Regions from separate parts of the Nodularia chucula CCY0103 genome, predicted to be linked through region 2. Evidence: predicted binding sites of a transcription regulator. Region 2 holds the regulator's gene; each other region holds the start of a gene.

Region 1 (12,442 bases), on a different contig from region 2:
TCTCCGCAAATTTTGGCGGACAGTCCTGTGCAGTTGTCAACCCCCTAAAGTCAGGTTTATCTTGTTGTCTTTGCCAAGAATTTGCCCCCATTGTTGTTGTTAGTAACCAGCGTTCAATGTGCTGCTGAAAAAACCTAATCTCCGGATTTAGTTCCCCAGAGTTTGTAATGACTATATGAAGAGGCTGACTGGGCTGACCTTGATTGATGCGATTTTGCAGCAAAATTGTTTGTGATACCGTCAATGTTGTACCATAGGCGCGAAGAGTACCAGCACCTATTAGCACGGCATCAGAGGCAGCAATTTGGGCTTCTAGGTGTGCTTGATCAGACCCGGAGCCAAATCTAGCAGGCGATCGCCTAAAATCTGCTATTTTACCGTCTGCACTCATTGCCAAAACAACTGTAGTATAAGGACGATTGAGCATGATAGGGTTGGTTTGATAGTTTTGATAATTTATTTGTAAATAAATTGATTTGCAGCGATTTTCAGGTAAATGAACCACAGTTTAAAATCTCACGCAAAGGCGCAAAGGAAGAAAGAAATACAGCTATCAGCTTGTGGTCTAAATACATGAAAACTACTGTAAAAAAGTATTTACTCCCCAGCTAGTTTTAACAGTGTCTCTATCGCTATATGCAACACCATTTATTTTCACATCTACCCTGTATGATTTTTGCTATACTCCGTGTCTGTTCAGAGGTGAAAAATTTCCCCTTCTTGGGAGTTGACAAGAAAATTATATTTAGCAGAATATCTCTTTGAGCTGTTCTAATTGCACATCATCCGTTTTGTGGTTTACAGATGCGAAGTGAGATACTCGATGGCTAAACCTCGTCAATCATCCTTCAGACGTATTTTAGTAACAAGAATTTTGCTTTTATTTGTCCCAGCTTTATTGTTGGGGGAAATTGTGGCATTAAATAAAGCTAGATCCAGCCTGTTGAAAACTGCCCGTCAAAATCTTACAGAAAGCGCTACCTTCAAAGGTGAAAGAATCGCCCAGGCGATCACTACCCTGCAAACTCACCTGCTAATTGTAAGTCAAACCAACACAATTCAATCTGGCTCCTCTGAAGAAGTACAAGAATATCTCACCTACTTAACCAAAAAATCACCAACTCAGGTTGAGTGCTTACAATTAACTCATTTACCAAGCGGTAAAATTTTTGCTAGCACCTGTGGAAACCAACAGATTAACCCATCGACATTATCTTTCCCTGAGCAAGGAGAAAAAATTGTCATGGAGCAAATCTTCCCCCCCAAGCCAGGAACCACGGGTCAAAAAAATCCCCAAGATCAACTGAGATTAATGGTATCCACCCCAGTTGACAGAACCACTGGGAGCGCCCAATATGTCTTAAGTATTCAATCAGCAGCCTATACCCAAACCAAACATCAGCCAGGATCATTAACAGGGGCTACCCTAGTAATTGGTGAAAATGGCATGGTTTTAGCACACCCATCAGCAGAACTAGTGGGCAGTAATATTAAACAACACCCAGATGCTGCTGAACTAGAATATATTGTTAAAAATGCCATAGCCGGAGAAACTAACTCCATAAATTTGCCTTCTCAACGAGGTAAAGAATTAATTGTCGGTTACACAGCTATTGATAATCCCATCACCACAGAGCCGGGGCAAAAATGGATAATCTTAGCTGTCACCACTGTAGATAATGCTTTACTGGGTTTAGAAGAACTCAAACTACTATTGATTGTTTTAACAGTGGGTTTGACTGGTGCGAGTTTATTAGCATTGTTATATCTAGCTCCCTACCTCGCCAACCCTCTGGAAGAATTACGAGATTATGCCCTCAATCTTCACAGTCACCACGCCGCCCAGCCAGTCCCACGGAACTTCAAAATCCGGGAGTTTAACCAACTAGCCCTAGCCATAGACCAAATGGTTGAGAGACTCAAAGCCTGGGCGGAAGAATTAGAAATGGCTTGGAAAGAAGCAAAAAATGCCAACCAGATTAAAACTCAGTTTCTGGCTACTACTTCCCATGAGTTAAGAAATCCTCTGAATGTGATTATTAACTGTGTGCGAGTAGTTCACGATGGCTTGTGCGATAACCGAGAAGAAGAAATAGAGTTTCTGAAACGTGCCGATGACACAGCTATTCATTTGCTGGGTATTATTAATGAGTTACTGGATATTTCCAAAATTGAAGCTGGTAAGCTCTCAGTAGTGTCAGTACCCATTGATTTTCGTCAAATTCTGCTGGAAGTAATTAATTTACAATCAGTCAATGTGCAGCAAAAAGGTTTGCAGTTAAAAACTGATTTAGGTACTGACTTAATTCCCGTCAAAGCAGACCCAGCCAAGTTAAAGCAAGTCCTGATTAATGTGATTGGTAATGCGACTAAGTTTACTGACCAGGGAAGTATTAAAATTTCCACAATCATTTCTCAGGATATTGGTCAGCCATATCAGGTAATTGTTAGCGTCACAGATACAGGTTTAGGTATAGAACCCGCCCAGCAGCACAAACTATTTCGCCCCTTTGTGATGTTAGATGGTGGCTCAAGCCGCAAGGTGCAAGGTACGGGATTAGGTCTAGCAATTTCCCGGAATTTAATTGAACTGATGGGAGGTTCTATTACATTGGAAAGTGCCGGGATAAATCAAGGGACAACGGTAAAAATTACATTACCCCTAATTGATCCATCCCTGTTAACCACTGTAGATACAGTAGTGGTGAAGCAGATGAAATCATATCCGATTCATGGACAGGAAATTGTGCCAGAGTCTCATGAGATGAATGGATCTGGAAAACCAGGTTTAGATTCGGAAAGTTGCGAACTATCTTATGCTGTCTTGCAATTAGTTAAATCTCCCCGGTCTGAAGACAAGGAAATTTCTCAAGAGTCCAGAGAATAACTTTCTTAAGCGGACTGGATTTTCACAGCTACAGGTTGTCCCCCTTGGTTTAAAGATGCTGTGATAGCCGAAAGAATCTCTACTAATTCTGTGCCGACCCAACCTGATGAAATCTCTGGGGTTGTGTTTTGAATTACACTGACAATAAAGCGATCGCAAACTCGTTGCAATGGTTCACCTGTAGGAAATTCCAGCACCTCTGCTTTTTGATTTACAGGTAAAAACTGATTTCCCTGACGTTCAAATTCACCATGTAACAAAGTTAAGGGTGATGTAGTGGACATTTCATCAAAAATCAAACAACCACGGCTACCCACAACCGCCAATCTTCTCTGTTTATCAGGATTTCCCCAGCACAGATGAATATATACCTGAAATCCATCGGGGTAGGTCATTGTTACCCAGACCAAATCGGCTAATCCTGATAGAGACTGATTAAATTGCTGATTCTCTTGCAACCACACTGTCCCCGTAGCCTGTACTTGCACTGGGCTTTGACCCAGCCAGTTGTTAAAAATGGCAAGATCATGAATCGCTAAATCCCACAAAGCATCGACATCTTGACGAACTGGCCCTAAGTGGGTGCGTGCGGCGTAGCCATAGCGTAAATCACCTAATGTCCCAGCTTGAACTACATTTTTACCCTGTTCAACTGCTGGGTGAAATAAATAAGTATGATCCACCATCAGGATTAAATCCTGTTTTTCTGCCAATTGGCACAGTTCCAGACATTCTACTGAATCGAGAGTTAAGGGTTTTTCTGCTAAAACATGATAGCCCCATTTTAGGCAGTCTTTAATTAAAGTATAGTGGGTGGTGGCTGGAGTGGCGATCGCTACTGCTGTCAGCCCAGGCACTTGCTGTAAATCTGAATATTCGGTACTTAATAATACATTATCATCTAAGTTAAACTGCTGCTTTACTACTGCTAATCTTTCTGGTTGGGGGTCTATTACCGCCACTACACTCACTTGGGGATGTGCTAAAAAATTTCGCAGTAAATGTACACCCCAACGTCCCACACCAATAACAGCAATTTTCATGTAATTATCACCACCTGCAAGTGGTTGAGGATACAAACAGACAATACAACAAAATGGAAGAGTTCCCGCTATCAATATCTTAGGTTTCCGGATTATTCTGGCTAGAAATTGCCAAGTAAGCCATCTTAGCCGCAGCTTGTTCAGCAGCTTTAATAGAGCGTCCTTTACCTTCACCGAGTTTTTGATCATGTAGCCAAACTTCAGCAGCAAAACGCTCTTGATTTTGGTTAATTTGATTAATCTCCGTGACCCGATAGTCAGGTAAAACTTTAAATTCTGCCTGTGTCCATTCTTGCAATGCTGCCTTGTAGTTAAGTCTAGCAGGATCGCGGCGAATTTCCGTTGCTAACTTTTTCAAGTGAAAATCTAGCCAAGGACGAATTAATTCCAGATTATTAGTGCTGAGGTACAGCGCACCCAAAACAGCCTCAAAAGCATCCGCTAACCGTGATTCCTGACCAATTTTATCACTCGTAGCACTACCAGCCACAAGTAAGTATAGTTGAAACCCATATTCCCTCGCCAGTTGCGCCAGGATGCGATCGCTCACCAACACTGAACGAATTGCCGCAAAATCCCCCACAGGACAATCAGGATATGTTTCCCATAACACCACCGCCGCCGCTAATCGCACCACCCCATCACCGACAAACTCCAACTGTTCATAATTTGCCGATTCCGAAACAGTAGGATGAGTCAGAGCCAAATCCAACAGATCCCACTTAATTGGTAAACCTGGTGGTAAACCTAATCTTCTGATTAAACTTTCGAGCTGTCGCTGACGGCGTGGATAAACAAGTGTCATCAAGGGGACTGGGGACTGGGGACGGGGGACTGGGGACTGAGGACTGGGGACTGGGGATTGGGGACGGGGGACTGGGGACTGGGGATTGGGGACTGGGGACTGGGGACGGGGGACTGGGAACTGGGGACTGGGGACTGGGAATTGGGGAATAGTATTTGATTCAATACCGAAAATAAAAATAGGGGAGAGAGTCGGACATAAGCCGGGTTCTGTTCTCTCCAGTGTTAAAAAACACCTTTGAGGGCAGTTATCTATCTGGGACGTTTGTTACCAAACGCCTCTAGCGGCTCTACTAACGGAAACTGGTAAAAGACCAACCATAGTCTCCTTTGGCCTTGCTCCCAACCGGGGTTTACCGAGCCACAACCTCTCGGTTGTGCTGGTGCGCTCTTACCGCACCTTTGCACCCTTACCAAGTATTGGGTATTGGGTATTGGGTATTGGGAAAATTCTTTCCCTACTCCCTACTCCCTACTCCCTAATTCTTGGCGGTATCTTTCTGTGGCACTATCCTCACGATCGCTCGCACTGGGCGTTATCCAGCAAGTCTGGTCTTTCGGGAGTCCGGACTTTCCTCAAACCAGTCAGTCTGACTGATCTGCAACCGCCTGCGCCTACTCCCTCCCTCATTCCAGTGTAATCTGGGATGGTGTGATATGTCCGGTTATGATTATTTCTTTTTCTTCCAAGGCAAAGCATAAGTCCAGTGTAATTTTTTAATTGTGAAGGGACAGTTGATGATGCACATAAGTGGGACATTCACACCGGGAGCTAAACCCACACGGACTTCAGATATCCGCAGGACTAACTGTAGTGAAAATTCCAACTCTGTTTTTTCATTCATAAAATCGTTATATAACTTTTTTTGTGGTGGACCACCTTTGCTGAGTGAAGTGATATTAACTAGGGGTTTTTTAGCAGAGTAAGTTCCAGATACTGGATCACGTTCAAACACATCTTCTGCTGTTACTGTTTCGGAAAGAGTTTTTTGCGGCGTAATCAGACTAGGACTTTGGGGAACAGCTAAATCGCGGGTTAAGTCTGGTGATTTGCGAATCACTCGCCGGGATTGCTTGGTATGTTCCACAACTATAGAGCTATTATCCCAGTCAACATATATGGCAATATTTTCAGATTTATTCTCAATACTCAGAGATAAATCTTTCAGGTCATCTATGGGATAGAAAGATTGGAATTTAACAGAAATACCGATTTTATCTAGCAGATTTTGTTCTTTGAGTTGCTCATTAACTACTGCTGCATTTAATTCAAATTTAATTCGATCATCTATAGACTCGATCATCCGGTTAAAGACGTAAGAAACGCCAATAATATAAATTGTCAAAACGACTAAATTTTGGTCGCCATTACTCATAACTCAGAATATTAACTCCCTGAAATAATTTTATGTATTGAACTCATTAGCTCTGTTCAATTATGCTTAATTGCTGAGGAATTTTTCAGCCAGCCTCGTCGCCAGAAAAAGAATAGTAACCCCAAGGCGATCGCTGCCATCACTGCCAAACAAATTGGGTAGCCCCAATACCAATTAAGTTCAGGCATATTATATGGAGATGTTTCAGTGTTGAAATTCATCCCATATATTCCTGCCACAAAAGTTAATGGAATAAAAATAGAAGAAATTACCGTAAGCAACTTCATAATTTCATTCATTTTATTACTTACTGCCGACAAATAAACATCCATCAATCCCGATGCCAATTCCCGATAATTTTCCACCATGTCCATGACTTGTACTGCATGGTCATAACAATCTCGCAGATAAATTTGCACTTCTGCTCCTATGAGTTCGCTACCATCTCGAATTAAAGAACTAATTGCATTTCTCTGAGGCCAGATAGCACGACGTAGTTGCAGAAGTTCTCGCCTAATTTGATAAATTTGTTGTAGGGTTTTTCGCGTCGGGTTGAATATTACTTCCTCCTCTAATTCTTCCAATCGCTCCCCGTACAGTTCTAGAACTGGGAAAAAGCCATCAATAATTGCATCTAATAAGGCATAAGCTAAATAATCAGCCCCCTGTTTGCGAATAATTCCTTTACTTTTATCAATTCGTACCCTGACGCTTTCAAAGCAATCATGTTCTGGTTCTTCCTGCACTGTGAGGAGATAATGTTTCCCTAATACAAAACTTACTTGCTCACTATAAAAGCCACAGTTTTGTGACATTGGCACTACCATCTGGGAAATTATGAGTAATTGGTCTTCATAATCTTCGATTTTGGGACGTTCTGCCATATTGACTACATCTTCTAAAACTAGAGGATGTAAATCAAAAACCTTACCCAATCGTTGTAATATGTCTGGGTTGCCTAATCCTTGTACATCTACCCAAGAAACGGATTCTTGATCCAGATAAGCGGTACATTCTTCAGGGATTTGTATTTGTTTGCGAATGAAGTTATTTTGGTTATAGTCAAATAAAATAATTGTGGTATGTTCGGCATTTTCATCAATTATGATAGTTCCTGGTATAGTGCCGGGTTGGTGATAAAATTCCTTTTTGTAGAATTTCCTCACTGCTTTTATCGGACGAAGTTTTCTTACCATACAGTTTTATTTAATAGTCAATTGTCATTAGTCAATGGTTAAAAAATGGCGTTTTTGGACTTTTGCTTCTTCATGCTAGAAAAGCATCTGTATTCATTTAACCTTTTGGCATAAATTTTACCAATTTGAATAGCATCAAATTTTGTTAAAAATCACACCAATATGCCACGGCTGATCATATCACTTCATTATCCTTCAATTAGCAGGGGTATAAAAAAACAGTTTGCCGTAAAAAGACAAACTGCTAACCAAATATTTACATGAAGCAATAGGGATTAGAACATACCCATACCACCCATACCACCCATACCGCCCATGCCACCCATGCCGCCCATACCGCCCATACCGCCCATGTCAGGCGCTGCTGCGGCTTTCTTCTCTGGTTTTTCTACGACAATGGCTTCGGTAGTAATCACCATACCAGCAATAGAACCGGCATTTTGCAAAGCGGAACGTACTACTTTAGCAGGATCAATGATCCCAGCAGCAATTAAATCTTCAAATTTTCCAGTAGCGGCGTTGTAACCGATATTGAAAGCGCTTTCTTTGACCTTGGAAACAATTACAGAACCTTCATCACCAGCATTATCTGCTATTTGACGTAAGGGAGCTTCTAAGGCTCGTTTGACAATATCTGCACCAATTTTTTCTTCTTCGCTGAAGCTTTGTTTGATTGCGTCTATTTTCGTAATCAAGTTAATCAAGGTTGTACCACCACCGGGGACGATACCTTCTTCTACAGCAGCTTTAGTGGCGTTCAGCGCGTCTTCAATCCGCAGTTTGCGGTCTTTGAGTTCGGTTTCTGTAGCCGCACCCACTTTTATCACCGCGACACCGCCTGCTAGTTTGGCAATGCGTTCTTGGAGTTTTTCTTGATCGTACTCAGAATCAGTTTCTGCTAATTGCTGACGAATTTGAGCAATGCGGGTTTGTACTTCTGGTTTGGTTTCTCCAGCCGCAACAATTGTGGTGCTTTCTTTGTCAATGGTAATTTTGCGGGCTGTTCCCAGCATTTCTAAAGTGGCGGTGTCTAGGCTTAAACCGATTTCTTCAGAAATCATTTGTCCATCGGTAAGAATGGCAATGTCTTGTAATAAGGCTTTGCGGCGATCGCCAAATCCTGGTGCTTTAATAGCTGCCACATTTAGCACACCCCGTGCTTTGTTAACTACCAAAGTTGCTAAAGCGTCACCGTCTACATCTTCAGCAATAATCAGCAAAGGTTGACCCAGACGGGCAACTTTTTCTAAAACTGGCACTAAATCCTGGATATTACTGATTTTTTTATCGGTAATCAGGATGCGCGCATTTTCAAATTCTACGATTTGTCTGTCAGTGTTGGTGATGAAGTAAGGAGAAATATAACCCCTGTCAATCTGCATCCCTTCCACTACTTCCAATTCTGTAGTTAGGGATTTAGATTCTTCGACAGTGATCACACCATCTTTGGTGACTTTTTCCATAGCTTCGGCGATCATCGCGCCGACTTGTTCATCATTACCGGCGGAAACAGTCGCTACTTGAGCGATCGCACTACCTTCTACTGGCTTGGCGGCGCTGGCAATTTCTTTTACCAGAGCTTCAATGGTTTTATCAATACCACGCTTTAAGCTGATAGGGTTAGTACCAGCTGCAACATTCTTTAAACCTTCTTTAATCAAAGCCTGTGCTAAAACTGTGGCAGTGGTTGTACCATCACCTGCGATATCCTTGGTTTTGGATGCCACTTCCTGAATTAATCTCGCACCGGTATTTTCTAAAGGGTCTTCTAATTCAACTTCTTTCGCAACGGTGATCCCATCATTGACGATTTGGGGTGCGCCATATTTTGCTTCTAAAAGGACGTTACGACCTCTTGGCCCCAAGGTGATTTTCACTGCATCGGCTATAGCGTTAACACCTCTTTCCAGCGATCGCCGTGACTCTTCATTAAAGGAAATAATTTTTGTCATGTTTTATCTCTCTAGCGGTTCCATTAGACAATTTAGCACTCTCAAGACCAGACTGCTAATAACCAAAGCACCTCAGATTATAATTGAAAATAAAAAAATTGATTAATATTACAGTTGATGATTATCTTAGGACACTGGCAGTAATGCTGGAATTGGGGGATGAATTTATACAATTTTCTTGATTCCCTCGGCATTGCCGACCCTCGCGGCTCCGGCTGGTTGGCAGTAGTATTTACATTTATTTTGGCTTGGCTGGTGACATGGCGTTTAATTCCCATAGTCAGGAAATTTGCCTTGCGGGTAGGTTGGGCAGACCAACCCAACGCCCGCAGACTGAACAGCGAGCCTTTACCTAATGCCGGGGGTTTAGCCATTTATGCCGGTGTAATTGCCGCAATGGTATTAGCTAGCCTATTACGACCGATTGCCCTGCAAAACGTCTTAGCTCAAGTTCTCACCATTTTACTAGGAGGTTCCATCCTAGTACTAGTTGGTTTTATTGATGATCAATTCGGTTTACCTCCTTCTGTGCGCTTGTGGGCGCAGATTGTCACCGCATTATTACTCTATGCCAACGGTATCAGTATCGAAGTGGGTTTTAGCACCCCCCTTGACCCCATATTTTCCATGTCCCTCACCGTACTTTGGGTAGTCGGTATCACTAATGCCATCAACTTGATGGACGGAATGGATGGACTAGCGGGAGGTGTCAGTTTTATTACTGCCATGAGTTTATTAGGGGTTGCTGCCCAATTTCCCAACCGGGCTGCGGCTATTTTAGTGCTAGCAGCTTTAGGGGGTGGCGCGCTAGGCTTCTTACGGCATAACTTCCACCCCTCAAAAATTATTATGGGTGATGCAGGTGCATACTTTTTTGGTTATGTGCTGGCTGCCACTAGTATTTTAGGTAACTTGCAAGAAAATACAATTTTTGCCCTGGGGCCAACAGTTCTATTTGTCTTGTTGCCAGTAGTAGATACTACACAAGTATTTATCCGGAGGTTATTGGCAGGAAAAAACCCTCTCAGTACGCCCGGTAAAGATCATCTACACCACCGCTTGTTGGCCTGGGGATTCTCCCAAACTCATGCGGCATTCACCTTGTGGGCTATTGCTTTAGTCTTTAACTTACTGGCTATGAGAATACAAGGCATGACTTTAGTCGTGATTGCTGCTACTGGCTTGAGTATTATTGCCCTTTTGGGCTTAACTGTCTGGCACAAAACTAGTCAACGCTCTTGAGTTACTTTATGTCTGTTTAAATACTGAAATTAACAGTAATTTCACTTAAATAAACCAGATAGTAGGGGAAAATTTTTTGCTCCCCTACTAATTTTTGTGGTTAAAATTTAGTCCAAAATCATTGGGCGAATTTATTCGCGGCTACACAAACAAAGCCCACCTGCGTGGGCTAAATTCGTCACAGTAAAATTTTGATATAGCAACCGCCAAGGACGTTAGGACATAAACTGAATCATAAAAGTTAAACACCGAAAGGCTTTGACCCCACTCCCTACTCCCCACTCCCCACTCCCCAGCTATACTGATTAAGCCATAACCATGCCACCATCAACGTTAAAGACTTGTCCGGTAATATAAGCGGCGGCGGGATCGGCGGCCAGGAAGCGCACCATACCGGCTATTTCTTCTGGTTGACCGTAGCGACCGAGGGGGATATATTTCAAAATATCTTCCGTGTTGCTGAGGCTGCTAGTCATGTCTGTGGCGATGAAACCAGGGGCGACGGCGTTAACTGTGATTCCACGCGAAGCTAGTTCTTTGGCGACGGTTTTAGTAAAACCAATGACTCCGGCTTTGGCGGCGCTGTAGTTAGCTTGACCAGGATTTCCCATTTGTCCAGCAACGGAAGCAATATTAATAATCCTTCCAGAACGTTGTTTGAGCATGATTTTACTGGCAGCATGTGTGCATAAGAATACACCAGTTAAGTTTAGGTCAATTACGGCTTGCCAATCTTCTGGCTTCATGCGTAAAAGTAGGGTGTCGCGGGTAATTCCGGCGTTATTGACGAAGATATCAATCCGCTTAAATTTGTCCATGACGGTGTTAATCAGTGTATCTACTTGCTCGGCTTTGGATACATCTGCTTGTAATGCGATCGCCTGTCCCCCTCCTCCATTAATTTCTGCAACCACAGTGTCAGCAGCACCGCCAGAATTAGCATAATTAACTACTACAGTAGCTCCTTGAGTGGCTAGTTCTAAGGCGATCGCCCTGCCGATTCCCCGTGAAGCACCTGTAACAACAGCTACTTTTTCCCGTAGGTTTTGTAAGTTTTCTGGCAAAAATTCCATCAATTAATCCTCAGCTTTTTAAATAACCGCGCTAATTATCTTATGGTGATTTGTACCTACATTTGAAGTATTTGAGATTTATATTTTTCCCGCATCACACATCTATGCCTTGAGGAATAGTGCAGAATTGAGCAACAATAAAAACAAAATTATGATATGCCGATTATTTCACGTACACATTACCATTGAAAGAAATCAATAAAAATTTGGTGTGTGTTACATGGCTACAAAAAAACAATTCAACAGTTTTGAAGAAATGTTATCAGCTGCTGACGTACCTGTTTTAGTAGATTTTTATGCTGACTGGTGTGGTCCTTGTCAAATGATGGTGCCAATTTTAGAGCAAGTAAACGCCCAATTACAAGATAGGTTACGTATTGTAAAAATTGACACAGAAAAGTACACCGCACTAGCAACTCAGTATGAAATTAATGCTTTACCAACCCTGGTATTATTTAAACAAGGTCAGCCAGTAGAGCGGATTGAGGGAGTAATGCAAGCAGAGCAATTGGTGCAACATCTGAAAAATTTCATTTAGATTAGGACTTACGCATACACGTTAGAACATAAACTGATCATAAAAGTTAGACACCGAAAGACTTTTACCCCCCTAAACTACAAAAATCCGGTTCCCTCCTCGCTTGCGGGAGGGGTTCTTTCTATGCGTCTTTATATAAAATTGGTAGTTAGGACATTTCCTGTTCCCTGTTCCCTTAAAACCACAATTATGATGTCTTAAGCAATATGTCCGTTGCTATATGAGATGGCAAAAATAATTTAATATTTTCCTAAAAGATAGCTGGGCTACATTTCTGATTGGCTAGTGAATTTATAGTTAAAGTCTTTATAGAATCCTGAAATTATGAGCA
Region 2 (12,442 bases):
CCAGCACAGCAAGTGGGAATGGTAGGCGATCGCTTATTTACAGATGTAATCGCTGGTAATCGTCTAGGAATGTTTACGGTTTTAGTAGAACCAATTGTCCATGCTGATGCAGCCTTACGCTCTCATCCCATCCGCAATTTTGAAGTGTGGTTCTCAGAATTATTGGGAGCGTCCATTACTCCCAAGTCCACAAAAATTTACAAAAGTCAAACAATTGATGGAAAAATAAATCTTAAAAAATGATTAAGAAATGTCAACCAAATTCCAACATCGGGGATCATGAGTATTAATAACATGGGGTCAGTAATATAAAGACCCTAGCGTATAATAGACAAAAATAAACCCTTAAAGCGTCGGCCTTCACTTATAGAAGGAGCGGCGCTTTAAAAATTTTAGCCACAGGAACCCCAAGTTTGAGAAGCTTAGTGTAACAGTTGTTGAAATGTTTCCTGTTCCCTTTTAATCCTATGCAATGACTAAGACAATTGTTGTCAAAATCGGCACTTCTAGCCTTACTCAACCAGAAACCGCACAGCTAGCACTTTCCACCATTGCCACCTTAGCAGAAACACTGTGTAATTTAAGGCAGCAAGGACATCGAGTGATTTTAGTTTCTTCCGGTGCGGTGGGTGTGGGTTGTGCGCGGTTGGGTTTAACGGAACGTCCGAAGGCGATCGCCCTCAAACAAGCAGTAGCCGCAGTAGGACAAGGACGGTTAATGCGGATATATGATGATTTATTTAGCACCTTAAATCAGCCCATTGCTCAAGTATTACTCACACGTAGCGACTTGGTACAGCGTAGCCGCTATCTCAATGCTTACAACACTTTTCAGGAACTACTAGCACTGGGTGTAATTCCTGTAGTCAATGAAAATGATACCGTCGCAGTGGACGAACTGAAATTTGGGGATAATGACACCCTTTCTGCTTTGGTGGCGAGTTTAGTGGAAGCAGATTGGTTATTTATCCTCACCGATGTAGATAAGTTATATTCCGCCGATCCCCGTTCTGTAGCCGATGCACAGCCGATATCTTTAGTAACTAGCCTCAAAGAATTGGCAGAATTACAGGTGCAAACCGGCTCTCAAGGCTCTCAATGGGGTACTGGGGGAATGGCTACTAAAATTTCCGCCGCCAGAATTGCCATTGCGGCCGGAGTTCGCACTGTCATTACTCAAGGTAGATTTCCTCACAATATTGAGAAAATTCTCCAAGGGGAACCCCTGGGGACTCACTTTCAGCCACAGCCAGAACCCACTTCAGCCCGTAAACGTTGGATAGCTTATGGCTTAGTACCTACAGGAAAATTATACTTGGATGGTGGGGCGATCGCCGCTATTTCCCAGGCCGGAAAATCATTATTAGCTGCTGGGATTAAATCAGTGTCAGGAGAATTTGACGCTCAAGAAGCGGTGCAGTTGTGCGATAACCAGGGAAACGAAATTGCTAGAGGACTGGTAAACTACAGCAGTGAGGAACTACAAAAAATTCGGGGCTGTCATTCTAAAGAAATTCTCACTATTTTGGGCTATGTAGGTGCAGAAACTGTGATTCATCGGGATAATTTAGTTCTCACTTAATCATCACTTACGATGCTATAGGACTCCTATTTGATTTCTGTTGGCGTAGCCTGGGCTTTGCGCTTACAACTGAAAAAGCTGTTTCCCACTCCCCACTCCCCACTCCCCACCTACGCAAGTAAGTTGAAAAACCAAAGCGGATTACTATATAATAGGATCTGACTATAATCGAGTTTCTGCCAAAGTATTGGCATTTACCGAAAATTGAATACATATCTGGAGAGGTGTCCGAGTGGTTGATGGTGACGCACTCGAAATGCGTTTTGGGGAAACTCAACGGGGGTTCGAATCCCCCCCTCTCCGTTTTATCAGTTATCAGGTAACAGAATCAACAAACCACGGGGAATTGCTGTTGCCATTAACACAGTACCCAAGGTAATCCCTGAGCCTGTTTTTTGTAAAACTAGCCAAGTTAATGCCACAAACCAGAATTGAGACGCAGAAAAAATGAAGGTTTGTCCGAACCAGAGCCAGCGAAAGTTAGATAGTTGCAAAGGCGATCGCAGCATTGTTTTTTTCAGGTAATGGGATAATGCGCGATGCTGTTTTAGTGGCCCGCCCATCTACTCGTCCGCCTAATTCTGAATCGGCTGGATGTTCAACTCTGCTTGCCATTGGGTTAGGGGTTTTTCCCAGTCTTCTTCCCACTTTTGAGCAAATAATGGTTTGCTGGTTTTACCCATTTGCCATCCCAAGGCGATCGCCTCTAGCAATTTAGGCAACTCTTCCGGTGCTAGCAATGTGGTAGACATCAAGCTATTTGCCACTAACATTGTCGCCAAAGGATAGGGAAACTGAGGCAGATGAAACATCTGCAAACCAATTTCACCAATTTCGGATGTATCAAACCCAGTGACAATATGCCAAATATCATGGGTTTGACTCAAGCGTAGTTCCACATAGTGTGCATCGGATTGCGCTCTCATTCCCGCATGAAGATTAGGGTCGAAGCCCTTTTTCTTGATGGTAGCCGCGTAGATATAGCCCAATGAATCCTGTGGATAGGTGAGTAATTTTTCTAAGTCATGGGCTGAGGGAATATAGCGATCGCTAATCAGTTCCGCGCCAGCCGGCTCGCGTTTTAAGTGTTGCGCTGCCAACTCAAAGGCAGGGGTTTCTATCAAAGAATTACTCATTTCCAACACTGGCTTTAGGCTATCATCCTCCGTCAACATGGAAAAGAATGGCTTCAAAATCAACAACATTTGATCGTGATTTTGCTGTTGTATTTGAGCGTTCACGGCTTGATTGGTTTTCAACAAATCCATCAATTGCATGATAAATACCTTTAAAAGAACGAAAAAACATCAATAGAGACAACTATTTAGCAGTTCATAAAAACCTGCAAAATCAATTTTGCTAATTGCTTTCAAGTAGCGGATTTGTTCATAGGTGCGTTGACGACCGGATGAGATCATCAAATTAAATGGGGCGATCGCCAACGTTATCCACGGCGTAGATTTGCACCACAGGAAGCGCCGTCCGAAGCGGCAAACCCTAATTAAATCAGGAGTCTTCATCTGGGTTAAGTCAGTTAATATTATGAGTAATGCTCACTTTTAGATAATATGAGTTTTACTCATGTTTTGTCAAGAATAATATGAGGGATACTCACTTTTGTGCCTACCTACTTATGTCTGAAGAATCAACCAAATCCCCTAAAATGCGCCGCCAGCCCAAGCAAGCCCGAAGTCAGGAACGGGTGAATCAAATCTTGGATGTAGCCGAGCAAATGTTTGTCGCCCAAGGTTACAGTGCTACTACCACAAATGCGATCGCCACTCGCGCTCATGTGTCCATCGGGTCGCTGTATCAGTTTTTTCCAGACAAGGCAGCGATTTTGCAAGCCTTAGCCCGACGCTATGGGGAAATGCTGCGTCAACATTTAGCAGCCATTGATGAAATGAAACTAGCAACGCTCCTCTTATCGACTTATGTGGAGCGGTTGATTGATGGGACAGATCAATTTTTTCGGGAAAATCCTGGCTACCACGCCATTTTCATGGAGGTTCAGGGGACGATACCGGAATTGCAGGAAATCGAAGAGGCTGCTGATGCTCAACTAATTCAAGATTTGGCAAAATCTTTAGCTCTACGGAATCCAAGATTAGCACCAGGGGATTATCAAGCGATCGCCTTTGTGTTGGTAAAAGCGATTGGGACGTTGCTGTGGCTATCCCTGAGTCAAGAGGAAGTATTTCGCCAGCGCCTAGTAGCAGAAACGAAACAGTTAACCTTAAGCTACCTACAAAGTTATTTTCGTTAAATTTGTTTCTGTAAATACGAGATATATACTGAAATACTGAGATTTGGGCTAAACTAATGCCATTGTGTGTGGAGTAAACAATGGCGAATCAAAGATTAGTGCAATTACTGTCACTGAGTTTTATTAGTGGCTGTTTTTGTATCGGTATTGGGATGGGATTTTTCATTCGCCAGGGACAATGGCAAGTATCAGAAGCGAGTAATATAGAGACTGAAACAGAGTTCTATCTTGTCGCGGAATCAGAACCTCTGCCAGAAACAAAGAAAACTGTTTTAGATACAGTGACTATCAAAGCTGTTGGTGATATTATCCCCGGAACCAACTTCCCTGATTATCGATTGCCCACATCTCCAGATAAATTGTTACCAAAGTCTGTGAGGGGATATTTACAAGGTGCTGATATTGTGATGGGTAATTTAGAAAGCACCTTTACCAACCATCCCCACACACCAAAAAATATTAGTCGCGGACAAGTTTTTGCTTTTCGTTCTCCACCTAGCTATACCAGTTTATTTGCTGAGGTAGGGTTTAATGTCTTTCATATAGCAAATAACCATGCAATGGACTTTGGGCCTGTGGGTTTTGCAGATACAGTGAAAAATCTGACTGATGTGGGGATTAAAACATTAGGTCATAAAGATCAAATTCTCTATTTAGAAGCCAATAATATGGCGATCGCCATGATCGGATTTGCTCCTTATGGGATGTATAATTCTATTCATGATTTAGCAGCAGCCCAAGCACTGGTAACTGAAGCGAAAAAAAATGCTGACATTGTAATTGTCTCCATGCACGCTGGAGCCGAAGGAACCGCCGCCTTACACGTGAGAAATCAAACCGAGTTTTTCTATAGCGAAAATCGAGGTAATTCTATCCAGTTTGCCAGGAAAGTCATAGATGCAGGAGCCGACTTAGTGGTAGGACATGGCCCTCATGTTCCCAGAGCAATGGAAATGTATCAGGGTAAATTGATAGCTTATTCCTTGGGTAACTTTATTGGATATCGGACTTTATCTACAAAAGCTCAGACTGCATACTCCATGATTTTAGAAGTAAAACTAAATTCCCAGGGAGAATTAGTTGGCGGTCGCATTATCCCAATACATATAAATAATCAAGGAATCCCAGAAATTGACCAGTATTTTCGGACTGTGGGATTATTGCGCTATTTGAATAAAAATGATCATCTTCTGGGGCCAATAGAATTTAACCAGCAGGGTGAAATTGTCTTGGTAAAAGCTGATTCCAACAATTAATCCCCAAAAAAATTACCCCACCGGAGACTTTGGTGGGGATTTTTAAGATTATGACCTATCTTTTTTTTAGCGGAACATACTACTTACTGAAGTATCTTCATGAATACGCCAGATAGTTTCCCCTAAAACATTAGCTACAGAAAGCACCACTAATTCTGGAAAGCGATTACTTTCGGCTATGGGAATTGTATTAGTAACAATGACTTCCTCAAACAAGCCACCGGACAAACGATCCTTTGCCGGGGGTGAAAATACAGCGTGAGTGGCACAGGCGTATACTTGACTTGCGCCTTCTTTACGCAGCAACCGTGCGCCCTCGCTAATTGTGCCACCAGTATCGATCATATCATCCACCAGAATGGCTGTTTTGCCCTTAACATCACCGATGACATTCATCACTTCAGCGACATTATGAGCCTGACGACGTTTATCGATAATTGCCAAAGGTGCATCATTCAGCTTTTTCGCAAATGCTCTAGCTCTAGCTACACCGCCGACATCAGGAGAAACAACCACAATATCAGACAATTGTTTACTAACCAGATAATCAAAAATTACTGGTGAACCGTAAACATGATCAAAAGGGATATCAAAATAGCCTTGAATTTGCGCCGAGTGCAAATCCATCGCCAAAACACGACTAGCTCCTGCTTTAGTAATCAGGTTAGCCACTAATTTGGCAGTAATTGACTCTCTTCCTGCGGTTTTACGGTCAGCACGAGCGTAACCATAATAGGGAACTACTGCGGTTATCTGTCGTGCAGAGGCGCGACGACAAGCATCAACCATAATCAGTAATTCCATCAAGTTGTCATTCACAGGTTGACAAGTGGGCTGGATTAGATAAACATCACAACCCCGAATTGATTCTTGGATTTGAACGTACAGTTCGCCATCCGCGAACCGTTTACGAATCATTGGCCCCAAGTCCATCCCCAGATAACGGGCGACTTCTTGAGACAGTGGGACATTGGCAGAACCGGAAAATAGCCGCAGGCGATGATTTTCAGTCAATCCTGTGGCTGCTGGTTTTACCTTTAAATTTGCAGAACTCAGCACAGCAGATCCTCGATGTGCATTCATGGCAATATTATCATTAGATATTTAGTAGATTTAACCGGAATAGCCTAAAAAACTTACAGATGTTTTTTGAAAGCTTTCATAAAAATTTAAACATTTGTCAATATAATTATTTCTAACTTATATTGTAGTGCTTTTGGTGAACAAACTATTCTTGGGAAAAAGAAAATAGCAAGACTGCTAGATAGATTTATCAATAAAATTTGAATTTTGCCTTAATACTCTATGATTCTCCTAAAAAATTATAAACTATCGCAATCCTAATTGAAGCGTGAGAAAATACGGAGACGATAACCACTCATTTATCAGCTTTTCAGCCCTTTTCTGGATTATGAATGATTGAGGATTGCGATCGCAGACTAGATTTTTGATCATAAATCTCCCCCAAAATTCTGGGAGGTGGCAAATTGATCGCAACCGCTAAGTCCGTTAGGACATGAATGGATCATAAAACTTAGACATAAACAGGGTTTTAACCCACTCCTCAGCTATTTTTACGGATAAAACCGGGAAAAATAGAGTTAAATAAGTCTTTAAAGGCTTAGTTGGTAGGTACTACCACGGAATTGATCACCGCCCGTCTGGGACTGATCTTGGTCAGTTGCTTCTTTCCTCGCTGCTATTACTTTAATTAATCATGCAAGCACCTATTACAGTTGGTTCTATCCTGCAAAATCGTTATCGGATTATCCAAACTCTCTCAGAAGGGGAATTTAGCAACAGCTATTTGGCAGAAGATCAGGGAAGGTTTAACGAACTTTGCACCATTAAAGAATTGATTTCAGTCACGGGGGCTGATGGTTGGGAAAAAGCACAAGAAGTTTTCCAGCAAGAGGCCGCTATTTTATATAAAATTGACCATCCACAAGTACCGGAATTTCGGGAAAGGTTTCAGGAAAAGCAACGGTTATTTTTAGTGGAGGATTATATTGCAGGTAAAAGTTACCGGACTTTGCTGAGTCAGCGCTTGGAGACTGGTGAAACTTTTACTGAGGCGGAAATATTGCAGTTAATTCGCTCTGTGCTGCCAGTTTTAGACCATATTCATGGTCAAGGGATTATTCACCGGCAGATTTCACCGGATAATATTATTTTGCCAGATGGCGATCGCCTACCAGTATTAATTAACTTCGCCATTATCCAAGAACTCACAACCCGGTTACAGTCTCCAGATAGCACAACCCCAGTTACCAGCGTCGGTAATTTAGGCTTTGCTCCCAGTGAACAGATAGAATCAGGGTTAGCTTACCCTCATAGTGATTTGTATGCTTTAGCTGTGACAGCTATAGTTTTGTTGACTGGTAAGGAACCAAGTGATTTATTTGATCAATCTCAACTGACTTGGAATTGGCAAAAGTGGGTACAGGTAAATCCAGGATTTGCCCAAGTTATTAATCAGATGTTACAGCGAATTGCAGGCGATCGCTTTAGCAATGCAGCTGATGTCATCCAAGCCTTAGAAAAGCTAGAAAAACCCAGTATTCCCACTCCAGAAGTATCCCAACTGCAAACCATCGCTATCAGTCATCCCCCAGAACCAGTCGCCAGCCCAGTTTCATCTGCTAAACCTCAGCCAGTAATTTCACGCAGTCAGCCGCACTCTATTTTAGATAATCCCTTCGCATTAGGAGCCATTAGTGCTGGAGTCATAATTTTAGCGGGTGTTGGTTCTTGGCTATTAGTCAGTTTAATCCGCACCCAGCCTATGGAATCACCACAAGTAATTCCACCACAATCTTTTCCCTCACCAATTGTGACTGGGGAGGAAACAGTTACACCGGAACCCACACCGGAACCCACATTGGAACCCACACCAGAAAATCTTGAACCTGTGATTGTGCGTAACCGTCTGAACTTAAGACCATCTGAAATTCGCACTGTTGAAGACACTATTCAAGCAAATCAAATCATTCAGTATAGATTTTCCGGGGAAGCAGGAGACAAGTTAACGGTATTAATGGAACCAGGAAGTGGAATTTTATTGACCGTCTTAGATGAAAATCAAGAATCCATTGAGATTGACAATAGTGTAGTAACAGTATATACAGGAATATTGCCAAATACTGGCATATATATGATTCAGTTAACTCCAGAACCACAGATTTCCGCAAGTGATTACAGTCTAAATTTGGTATTAGAGAATCCAGATGTACCCACATCTACGGAAGAAATACCCGGAGAAGAAACACCTGTAGAAGAAACACCTGTAGAAGAAACACCCTTTTTTAACCCTACCCCATCCCCAATACTGAAACCTGATTCTGGCAGGGAAAATGATCCTGCTAGTCAGGAAACCCCAGAATTACAATAAAAACCTGACGCTGATTCCCTATTTCATATCGGGAATGCTGTGTGATTAGTGACTCAGGTTTAACAATCAACTCAGCCTACTACGCAATTTTTCAATGGAAACCGTGGTGATGTGTGTAATAATATGTAAAGTATTTTAATATTTCAACATATTTGTCGAATATTAATACTATTGGAGTGTCAACACGAGCCGTGATGCATTCTGGCTTGTGCTTGGTATTTTCATGGCTAGATTTTGCAAATTTTCACCTGAATCCTACGCGGAGTAAAAGCGTGTTCCAGTTAGAACCACCACCATCTCAGATAAAAATTCTTACCACCCCAGCAGTAAAAAGTCAATTTGTGTTTAAGGGAATTTTCGTAGCGATCGCCATTATTACTATATGGGCTATTAGCCTGGGTTTATTGCTTTATATTGATATATCCGAATTTAAATGGTGGATGTTATTACCCATTGTATTGTGGCAAACATTCTTATATACAGGATTATTTATTACAGCTCATGATGCCATGCATGGGGTAGTTTTTTCTAAAAATCCCCAAATCAACCACTTTATTGGCTCATTCTGTCTATTTCTTTATGGTCTTTTATCCTATCCCAAACTTTTAAAAAAGCATTGGTTACATCACCACCATCCAGCCAGTGAAGCCGATCCAGATTTTCATAATGGCAAACATAAAAACTTTTTTGCTTGGTATTTATATTTCATGAAGAATTACTGGAATTGGGGACAAATTATCACATTAGTGATGATTTATCATGCTTTAAAAAGTCTATTACATCTGCCAGAGGATAATCTCACCTATTTTTGGGTAATTCCTTCAATTTTAAGTTCTGTACAATTATTTTATTTTGGGACTTTTATCCCCCACACCGAACCAGCAGCAGGTTATCAAGATTCTCACCGTTCTCAAACCATTAACCGACCAATTTGGTGGTCATTTATGACTTGTTACCATTTTGGTTATCATCATGAACACCATGAATACCCCCATGTTCCTTGGTGGCAATTACCAGAAATTTATCAAAAAACCGCCAAGGAAGAGAGTGCAAGTTTATAGGAGATTGGTATTATTTGTTCTCTCCCCACACTCCCCACACCTCCCACCTACGCAAGTAAGGGCGATTCCTTGGGGTCGCTTGGCGATCGCACAGATAAATAAATTAAGGGGCCAAATAAGGGAATAAAGGCTATTAACCAGAATAATTGCTGATTTTTTTGCTCCCTACGTGCCATGTCGTCTCCCAATAATGTGGGAAATAACAGAGAAAGTAGGCAGAAATCTAAACTCATCACATGGATGAAGCGGCTAGTTTGCCATTGCTGCACAAAGTTTCCCCAATCTCCTTGTACACCGTATGCCACAAAAATCACTGCCCCTATAGTCAAAATTAAACCAGTAATCCGAGAATCTAATAATTTTAGCCAGAGATTCTTTTTACCAGAAAATGCCTGATTTGGTTCCCGTAATGCTAAATAAGGCAATAAAGCAAAAGCACCAAGGGCAAAAGCAGCTGTAGCAAATGGCCAAGCTGGGATTTTTTGTCCCCTACCATCAATAAACAACACTGCGCTGTAAATTATCGGCCAGATGCCCATGATATTGAATAATGATATGACTAGGGGATTAATTCCCTCCCATTCTCCCCCGACAAGTTTTTGAATTAACTCCAATGTATCGGGTTGGTCTGGGGGAGCAAAAACAAAAGCATAGGTGATAAATCCTAGCCACAGCACCCCGAAAAAGACTTTTTTGAGCATGATTTTTATATTAACTAAAAGCTTCTGAAAGATAATCAGCCGCAGCTGCAACAACTGCGATCGCACTTTCATAATCTAACCTTGTCGGTCCCAAAACTCCCACACTTCCCACAGGTAGCAAACCACGGCGATAAGTAGAACTAATTAAAGTGCAGGTGCGGATCGGTTCTAGGGGGTTTTCTGTACCAATGCGAACCGTTACCCTGGACTTACCCACCTCTTCAGGTTCTGCAAAGATTAATCGCCACAGTTGTTCTTGTTCTTCTTCCAGCAGTTGCATAATTGTCTGTACTTGCTGTAATTCCGAAAATTCTGGCTGACGGAGAACCTCCGCTACACCCCGAACCATAATTTGGGTGGTGGTAGTTGTCAGGGGACGACGAGTTAATTCTGTGATAGAACCTTTCAAAAACTCGCCATAGCGTTGAAACTCCTGATCTAATTCCCCCCAATCTAGAGTAGCTAATTCCAATAGACTGCGCCCCCGCAAGTGGCTATTCAAAAAGTTAGAGACAATTTGCAATTCATGATCTATTCCCTCTGGATCAAGTTTTTCTTCTTCCGTTGGCGACAAATTCATCAACTTGGAATGAGTCTCATAAGCATCCGTCACCACAATCAGCATAATTTTGTTGGCTTCAATTTGCACTAATTGCAGATGTCGCAAAATTGCTATAGTGGTTTGAGGCATAGTAATTAAGCTAATGCAACCACTGACAGTGGCTAAAATTTGGGCTGCACCTTGTAAAACCGCTTCCAAACTCCAATCTTCCCACTGGAGACGATTTTGCAGCGCCAATTCTACCTCTTTCGCTAAAACATCCCTTCGGGTAGCATCTCGCAGCGATGGTGTAATTAACTGGTCAACATAAATCCGATAACCTGAGTCTGAAGGTATTCTGCCAGCAGAAGTGTGTGGTTGATAAAGTAAACCGGATTTTTCTAACACACCCATCACATTACGAATTGTGGCTGAACTCACACCCAAGTCATATTCATCAACCAAAGCTTTTGAACCTACAGGCTCTGCTGTAGCAATATAGTGTCTAACTGTTGCCCAAAGTATATGCTGTTGTCGGTTGGTTAACTGGACTTCCATAGGGTCTGTTTTGCTGAAGGCAAATTTTAATTAAGCTGGGAGAAAATTTGGGATTTGAAAGCAAAAGATTGAAATAATAGTTAATTAAGTTAGCAAAATAGTTATGTTTGTCGCAATCACTGATATTTGAGTTAGGAGATGGCGATTTAGGAAAATTGAACTCTGACGAGGAAGTATTTGATTTTTCAGTATTTTCTCAGCTATCTTATCACAAAGCTGTATTTTTAAATACTTATTTTTTGGTAAGATTCAGATATAGCAACCGCCAAGGACGTTAGGAAATAAACTGATCATAAAAGTTAGACACCGAAAGACTTTTACCCTACTCCCTACTCCCCACTCCCTACCTATATGTGCAGCAGGAGTCAAAATTTAGTGATGCTATAACTCAAGAGTTGATTGCCTGGAGAATGAACCGGGAAAGTAGGAGCATTGCTAGGATAGACTATCAGCCCTATCTTCGCAATGCCATGTTTCAGGGGATGATCAACTAATATTGGGGAATGGACGTATCAACTGATAGAGAATAGGCATCAATGCCACCTGTAATATTTTTAACATTTGTAAACCCTTGAACCATGAGCCACTGGCACATCTGGGCGGAGCGAATACCGTGGTGACATAATACAAGAGTTTCTGCGTGGGGATTAAACATGGTGGGGACTTGATCGCCCCATTCCACAAATTCGCTCAGGGGGAGATTAACAAAGCCCTTGATTCTAGCTGTTGCTATTTCTTGGGGTTCGCGCACGTCTATTAACTGAATAGTTAGATCACCAGAAGACAGACGTTGCGCTAGTTCCTCTACACTAATCTGAGTAATGAGTTGACCAGAAGGATTCCCTGTCATGAGATTCTTATAAACAACCTTATCCCCCTTATGGTGACAGATAATCTCTCTACTAGCATCAGCATCTATTCCCACGGGAGTAGTTATTAGTTATTCCCGATTGTGTGGCTTTGGGCGGGGTGTAGGGTGTGGGTAAAGAGACAGTCCCAACAAAGAAAGGGGTAACAAGTCCCGACCAATCGAAAAAGTTAAAATTTATTGCTGGTTTACTATGTCTAATGTCAATAGTCAAGGTT
Region 3 (5,450 bases), on a different contig from region 2:
TCACTATAAGCTCCTTGTTTAGAGAGAGTTTCTAGCACTTGTAATTGATTGAGGATTTTTTCTTGAGTTGTCATTTTGGTGCTTTCTTTTGATTGTTTAAAAAAAAATACTGATGATACTATACAATGTACAGCATTTTCTAATCTGCTGAGATAGACCTGATTAATTCTTCTCTCTGCGCCCTCTGCGGTTCGATTTCAAAAAAAACAGCCACCTCCACGCGAGAAGCAGCTGTTTTTCAATTTATGTGACTATGGAGTATTAGTAATCGAAGTCACCGCCACCCATACCACCGCCACCAGCAGGAGCAGCATCTTTAGGCTCAGGCTTGTCAACAATGATACATTCGGTTGTCAACACCATACCAGCGATAGAAGCAGCGTTTTGCAGCGCAGAACGGGTTACTTTAGCAGGGTCAACAATACCAGCTTCTAACAAATCAACAAATTCGTTGGTTGCAGCGTTGTAGCCGATGTTGAAATCTTTCTCTTTCACACGTTCAGCAATTACAGCACCGTTCTGACCAGCGTTTTCAGCAATCCGCTTCAAAGGCGCAGGTAAAGCACGAACGACAATCAAAGCACCAATCAACTCTTCATCTTTGAGATTAGCTTTTGCCCAAGTTTCTAATTCAGGAGCAAGGTGAGCTAGAGTTGTACCACCGCCGGGAACAATCCCTTCTTCTACAGCAGCTTTGGTAGCGTTGATAGCGTCTTCTAGGCGTAGCTTCTTATCTTTCATTTCGGTTTCAGTGGCTGCACCCACTTTCACCACAGCTACACCACCAGAGAGTTTAGCCAGACGTTCTTGCAGCTTCTCTTTGTCGTAAGAAGATTCGGTTTCGTCCATCTGACGACGGATTTGTTCGCAACGAGCCTTCACAGGAGCTTCGTTACCTTCAGCAACAATTGTTGTTGTGTCCTTGGTAATGGTGACACGGCGAGCTTTACCCAGGCTTTCCAGCTTGGTATTTTCTAGCTTCAGACCTGCATCTTCTGTTACCAATGTACCACCAGTCAGAACAGCGATATCTTCTAGCATCGCTTTACGGCGATCGCCAAAACCAGGAGCTTTCACAGCCGCAACATTCAGTACACCACGCAAGCGGTTAACTACCAAAGTTGCTAAAGCTTCTTTTTCAATATCTTCGGCGATAATCACCAAAGGACGACCAGAACGAGCTACTTGCTCTAAAACTGGTACGAGGTCTTGTACCAAAGCAATCTTCTTATCGGTGATTAGCAGGAAAGGCTCATCAAAAACCGTTTCCATGCGTTCAGCATCGGTAGCGAAATAAGGAGAGATATAGCCTTTTTCAAAGCGCATCCCTTCGGTGATTTCTAGCTCGGTGGTCATAGATTTCCCTTCTTCTAGGGAAATTACGCCTTCTTTGCCTACTTTGTCCATTGCTTGGGCAATCATCTGACCGACTTCTTCGTCGTTACCAGCTGAAATCGCAGCAACTTGGGCAATGGATTTAGAATCTTCTACTGGACGAGCGTGTTCAGCAATTTTCTCTACCAAAAAGGCGGAAGCTTTATCAATACCGCGCTTCAAAGAAATTGCATTAGCGCCTGCTGCAACGTTGCGTAAGCCTTCTTTGACCATCGCGTGAGCCAAAACGGTGGCAGTTGTAGTACCATCGCCAGCAGCGTCATTGGTCTTGGAAGCAGCTTGACGAATCAAAGCCACGCCAGTGTTTTCAATATGGTCTTCTAATTCGATTTCTTTGGCAATGGTGACACCATCATTCACGATTTGAGGAGCGCCAAATTTCTTTTCTAGAACTACGTTACGACCTTTAGGGCCAAGGGTAACAGCTACGGCCTCAGCCAAGATGTCAATGCCTTTTTCCAGGGCGCGACGAGCGTTTTCGTTGTATATAATGCGTTTTGCCATATTGGTCTCTATTCAGGGAGTAAGTCAATTTAATTTGGAATTGGGCGTTGGGCGTTGGGTATTGGGCTTATACTTCCCTACTCCCCACTCCCCACTCCCTTTTAGTCAACGACTGCTAAGATGTCTTTTTCTGAAAGCAGTACGTATTCTTCTGTGCCGAGCTTGATGTCAGTGCCAGCGTACTTGGAGTACAGCACTTTATCGCCGGTTTTAATGTCTAATTCTTGACGGCTACCGTCATCATTACGCTTACCAGGGCCAAGAGCGACGACTTCGCCTACTTGGGGTTTTTCCTGGGCATTATCGGGTAAAAACAGTCCACCTGCGGTCTTTTCTTCGGGGGCGCTTACTTTTACGAAAACGCGATCGCCTAGAGGTTTAACTGTGGAAACGCTTAAAGTTACAGCTGCCATAAATATTTATTTTCTTTTTTCTTCTCTTAGAGTTAGCACTCTCAACTCCTGAGTGCTAATTTACCTAAAAGCAGCATACAATAGCAACGAGGAAGTGAGTACGGGTTCCCGCACTAGGGTATGGCTAAATCACTTAAGTATAAATACTCAAATATTTTGATCTGTCAGGTTTTGCTCGGTAAGTTACGAATATTTTTATATCGCTAAATTTATTTTCAAAGCCAGGAAATTGTTATAGAACTGTAATCAGGGTGCTGCTCGATGAGTAAGATTACAGTGATCCAGTGCCACCATCACATCCCTAAAACCATTCAAATTCTAGATTACACAGCCTTAAGTAATTGTTGACAAGCTTTAGGGATAGCAAAAATCAGCGACAAATTTTCATCTGTCCTGACAAGACAGTTGCCAAGTTCTGTGCAAAACAAGTTAGTGTGAGATATTGGGAATACTGCAAAAAAACGGCGGATTCAAGAGTTTAAACTTGATCAGCCCCACGACAGCTTCCCATTTGCATCGTTAAGACTAAAGCCAATTGCTTGCGAGTTTGTAGTTCTACACCGATAATGGTGGTCTACCCAGATGGTGCATGGTATTGCCAAGCAAAACCAGAAGTTATTGAGCAAATCATCCCAGAACAGTTGATAAGGATAATGATGGTGGAAAAATATGTATTTTTAACCCATCTTTTGCCGATAATCTCCCTACTTGCTTGTCAAGAGTTGATATAGGCTTAACATCCGCAGGATAGAGTAAGGCAGTAAGTATATGAAAGTGCGGGTTGTTTTGAAGTTAGGGTCATCTTGAACCAACAGGTACATCATAAATCGGAAGGATAATGATTTAATGAGTGTTTTTTTAACCCCCCACTTTCAAAGCGATATATAATAACGCATTATAAATATTACTGCTCTACGTATCCTTACCGGAAGTTTGCCAATGAACTATTTGTCTAATTAAAAGTGACCACCACTTTTAAGACTTGTGGAAAACAAAGGCAAGTTAAGTAGAAAAACGGACAACATCTGAACGAGCCACCATCAAGGATAACCATTCCAGATATTGATGGACCGAAGCGCGACAAGTGCCACTGCTATGAAAGAGCCCAGCATGAAAGATCACAAAAGACTGCTATTGATTGATGATGACCCGAACCTCATCTTGCTGGTGAAGGATTACCTGGAATTCAGAGGCTATGAAGTCAACACTGCCGAAAATGGAAGAGAAGCTCTGGAAATCCTTGAACAAGATATTCCAGATATGATCATCTGTGATGTAATGATGCCGGAAATGGACGGATACACTTTTGTAGAACAAGTCCGACAGAATGAACGCACCGGCTGGATTCCTGTACTCTTCCTATCAGCAAAAGGACAAAGTGCAGACCGAGTTAAAGGTCTAAATAAAGGGGCTGACGTATATATGGTCAAGCCCTTTGAACCAGAAGAACTCGTAGCACAAGTAGAATCTTCCCTGAAGCAAACTACTCGTTGGAAAGAACACCAAGCTAAAGGAGGCGAAAACGGTTCCCGTATTCAGGTTCCCTTTGATGTCCAGTTGACCCCAACCGAACTGAAAGTAGTACAGTTTGTCGCTAGGGGTTTAGCTAACCGGGAAATTGCTGAAGAATTAAACGTTAGTCAGCGTACAGTTGAAAGCCATGTGTCCAATATGTTGGGCAAAACCAATCTCCACAACCGCACTGAACTGGCGCGTTGGGCGATTGAAAATCAAATGGCTTAAACTTTCGGCTGATTTTGGAAGTTATGAGTTTTGAGTTAGAACCAAGTAGCTCAAAACCCAACCTCTGTATGGAATTTTGACTTCAGTTTGAGAGTTAATAAATTATGAATTGTGAAGCTAAATTTGGATTTTTTAATTCAAACTTCATGATTCATAATTCATATTACAGTCCTTAACTGCGATGTTCCAACCCGGATATCACCTAAAAATATTACTACATCACCCCACGCAAATCTCCCATCTGGGCAACCGCAAAGGAAATATAGCTTTTAGGGGTTGATCAAGCTTTATATAACAAAAATTTAGGCTTCACCGCAGACGCGTAGTTAAATTCGCTCCATGTCTCATATAATCTTGAGTTTGAATAGCGGCCGTAACAGTAGCTTTGAATCTAGCTTTGTAGGATTGGTATGATTTATGATGCGCTTCTATTTGCTTTTCCCGTGTTTTCGAGATAATTTAGTTTATGTAGTTGACAATTATTTTCTGTCTGTATATTCTTAGCCACATAATTAATTTTACTATGTCCAATAACTTTTTTCGTCCTCCTCAAAATAATACTCCGACTCCATTGGAGCAAGATATTGATCATTTCTAAATTTTGTCTTCGTGCTTCCTCAAACCACTGCTTTGCTTGCTGATGGTAAGATTCAGTAGAAACGAATAAGTTAGCCCACCCCGAAGTATCTATAAAAACCTTATTCGGCAATTTTTAACTCCTGTTTTCCGCTTTCTTGGAGATATTGATCATGATTCTCTCCCATATCAGAATTTTCAAATCTTAATGTCCCCAATAAAGGTAAAAGAGGGTCTTCTTCATAAGAAGATTGCAACTTTAGTGTTTTACCAAGGGATTGTAAAACTAATTCTTCTAAAGATAAGTTGAGTTTTTCAGCTTCAGTTTTTAATTGATGTTCTAACTCATCTGACAATTGAATTGTTAATATTTTACTCATATTCTCGACCTTATCTGAAGATAATTACCACCATTTTATCTTGTTTCGGTTAATGGTGGGTTACGCTCACATCCCTTTTTATATTTAATTCCAATAGATATTTATCACAAAATTACGTTTTTTGTGTGAGAAAACTATCTATTTTTTTTATACACGAAATAATTGACACGATTACACTCACACTCACACTTTTAAAGTGATAGTGCCTGAATTGAGTATATTTTTTAGAGATAAATCAATGAAATTTCCGCCGCATCTTATGCTCCTGGCTGGGGCTAGTTCAATCCTACTATGGGGGCGGTAGCAGCCCCTAGCTATGCTCTAAGTTTTGGTAACTTAAGTGATACTGATAATAACGTTGGGGCTATTTGGTTTCTGGGGAACTTTCATAGTCCTGCGGAAACTGAAAACTAAAAAAAATCGGCTCAAACTCGACCAT

Evidence for each region. The regulator HrcA, encoded in region 2, represses chaperone genes, less so after heat shock. The targets are predictions, from matches to a motif close to TTAGCACTCNNGANTCNNGAGTGCTAA.
Region 1: the regulator HrcA is predicted to act here: its motif matches at 9,291-9,317, upstream of groL (chaperonin GroEL).
Region 3: the regulator HrcA is predicted to act here: its motif matches at 2,345-2,371, upstream of groES (co-chaperone GroES).

Annotation. Positions count from the first base shown of each region.
Region 1 covers NZ_CAWUOL010000068.1:4,026-16,467, reverse strand. Annotated here, with positions in the region: gene ACM0OP_RS17075 (RibD family protein) at 1-430, opposite strand, end outside; gene ACM0OP_RS17070 (ATP-binding protein) at 824-2,887, shown strand; gene ACM0OP_RS17065 (Gfo/Idh/MocA family protein) at 2,893-3,930, opposite strand; gene rnc (ribonuclease III) at 4,010-4,735, opposite strand; RNA gene rnpB (RNase P RNA component class A) at 4,919-5,356, opposite strand; gene ACM0OP_RS17050 (hypothetical protein) at 5,406-6,110, opposite strand; gene corA (magnesium/cobalt transporter CorA) at 6,167-7,306, opposite strand; gene groL (chaperonin GroEL) at 7,582-9,258, opposite strand; gene ACM0OP_RS17035 (MraY family glycosyltransferase) at 9,418-10,500, shown strand; gene fabG (3-oxoacyl-[acyl-carrier-protein] reductase) at 10,806-11,573, opposite strand; gene trxA (thioredoxin) at 11,794-12,111, shown strand.
Region 2 covers NZ_CAWUOL010000034.1:3,544-15,985, forward strand. Annotated here, with positions in the region: gene ACM0OP_RS11560 (YqeG family HAD IIIA-type phosphatase) at 1-243, shown strand, start outside; gene proB (glutamate 5-kinase) at 473-1,582, shown strand; tRNA gene ACM0OP_RS11570 (tRNA-Ser) at 1,801-1,885, shown strand; gene ACM0OP_RS11575 (hypothetical protein) at 1,891-2,145, opposite strand; gene ACM0OP_RS11580 (Coq4 family protein) at 2,158-2,859, opposite strand; gene ACM0OP_RS11585 (hypothetical protein) at 2,890-3,102, opposite strand; gene ACM0OP_RS11590 (TetR/AcrR family transcriptional regulator) at 3,216-3,848, shown strand; gene ACM0OP_RS11595 (CapA family protein) at 3,929-5,104, shown strand; gene ACM0OP_RS11600 (ribose-phosphate pyrophosphokinase) at 5,171-6,187, opposite strand; gene ACM0OP_RS11605 (protein kinase domain-containing protein) at 6,822-8,495, shown strand; gene crtW (beta-carotene ketolase CrtW) at 8,768-9,556, shown strand; gene ACM0OP_RS11615 (DUF2834 domain-containing protein) at 9,604-10,257, opposite strand; gene hrcA (heat-inducible transcriptional repressor HrcA) at 10,268-11,356, opposite strand; gene ACM0OP_RS11625 (rhodanese-like domain-containing protein) at 11,847-12,206, opposite strand; gene ACM0OP_RS11630 (DUF3352 domain-containing protein) at 12,418-12,442, shown strand, end outside.
Region 3 covers NZ_CAWUOL010000042.1:606-6,055, forward strand. Annotated here, with positions in the region: gene ACM0OP_RS13150 (hypothetical protein) at 1-74, opposite strand, end outside; gene groL (chaperonin GroEL) at 262-1,899, opposite strand; gene groES (co-chaperone GroES) at 2,001-2,312, opposite strand; gene ACM0OP_RS13165 (response regulator transcription factor) at 3,378-4,055, shown strand; gene ACM0OP_RS13170 (hypothetical protein) at 4,754-5,011, opposite strand.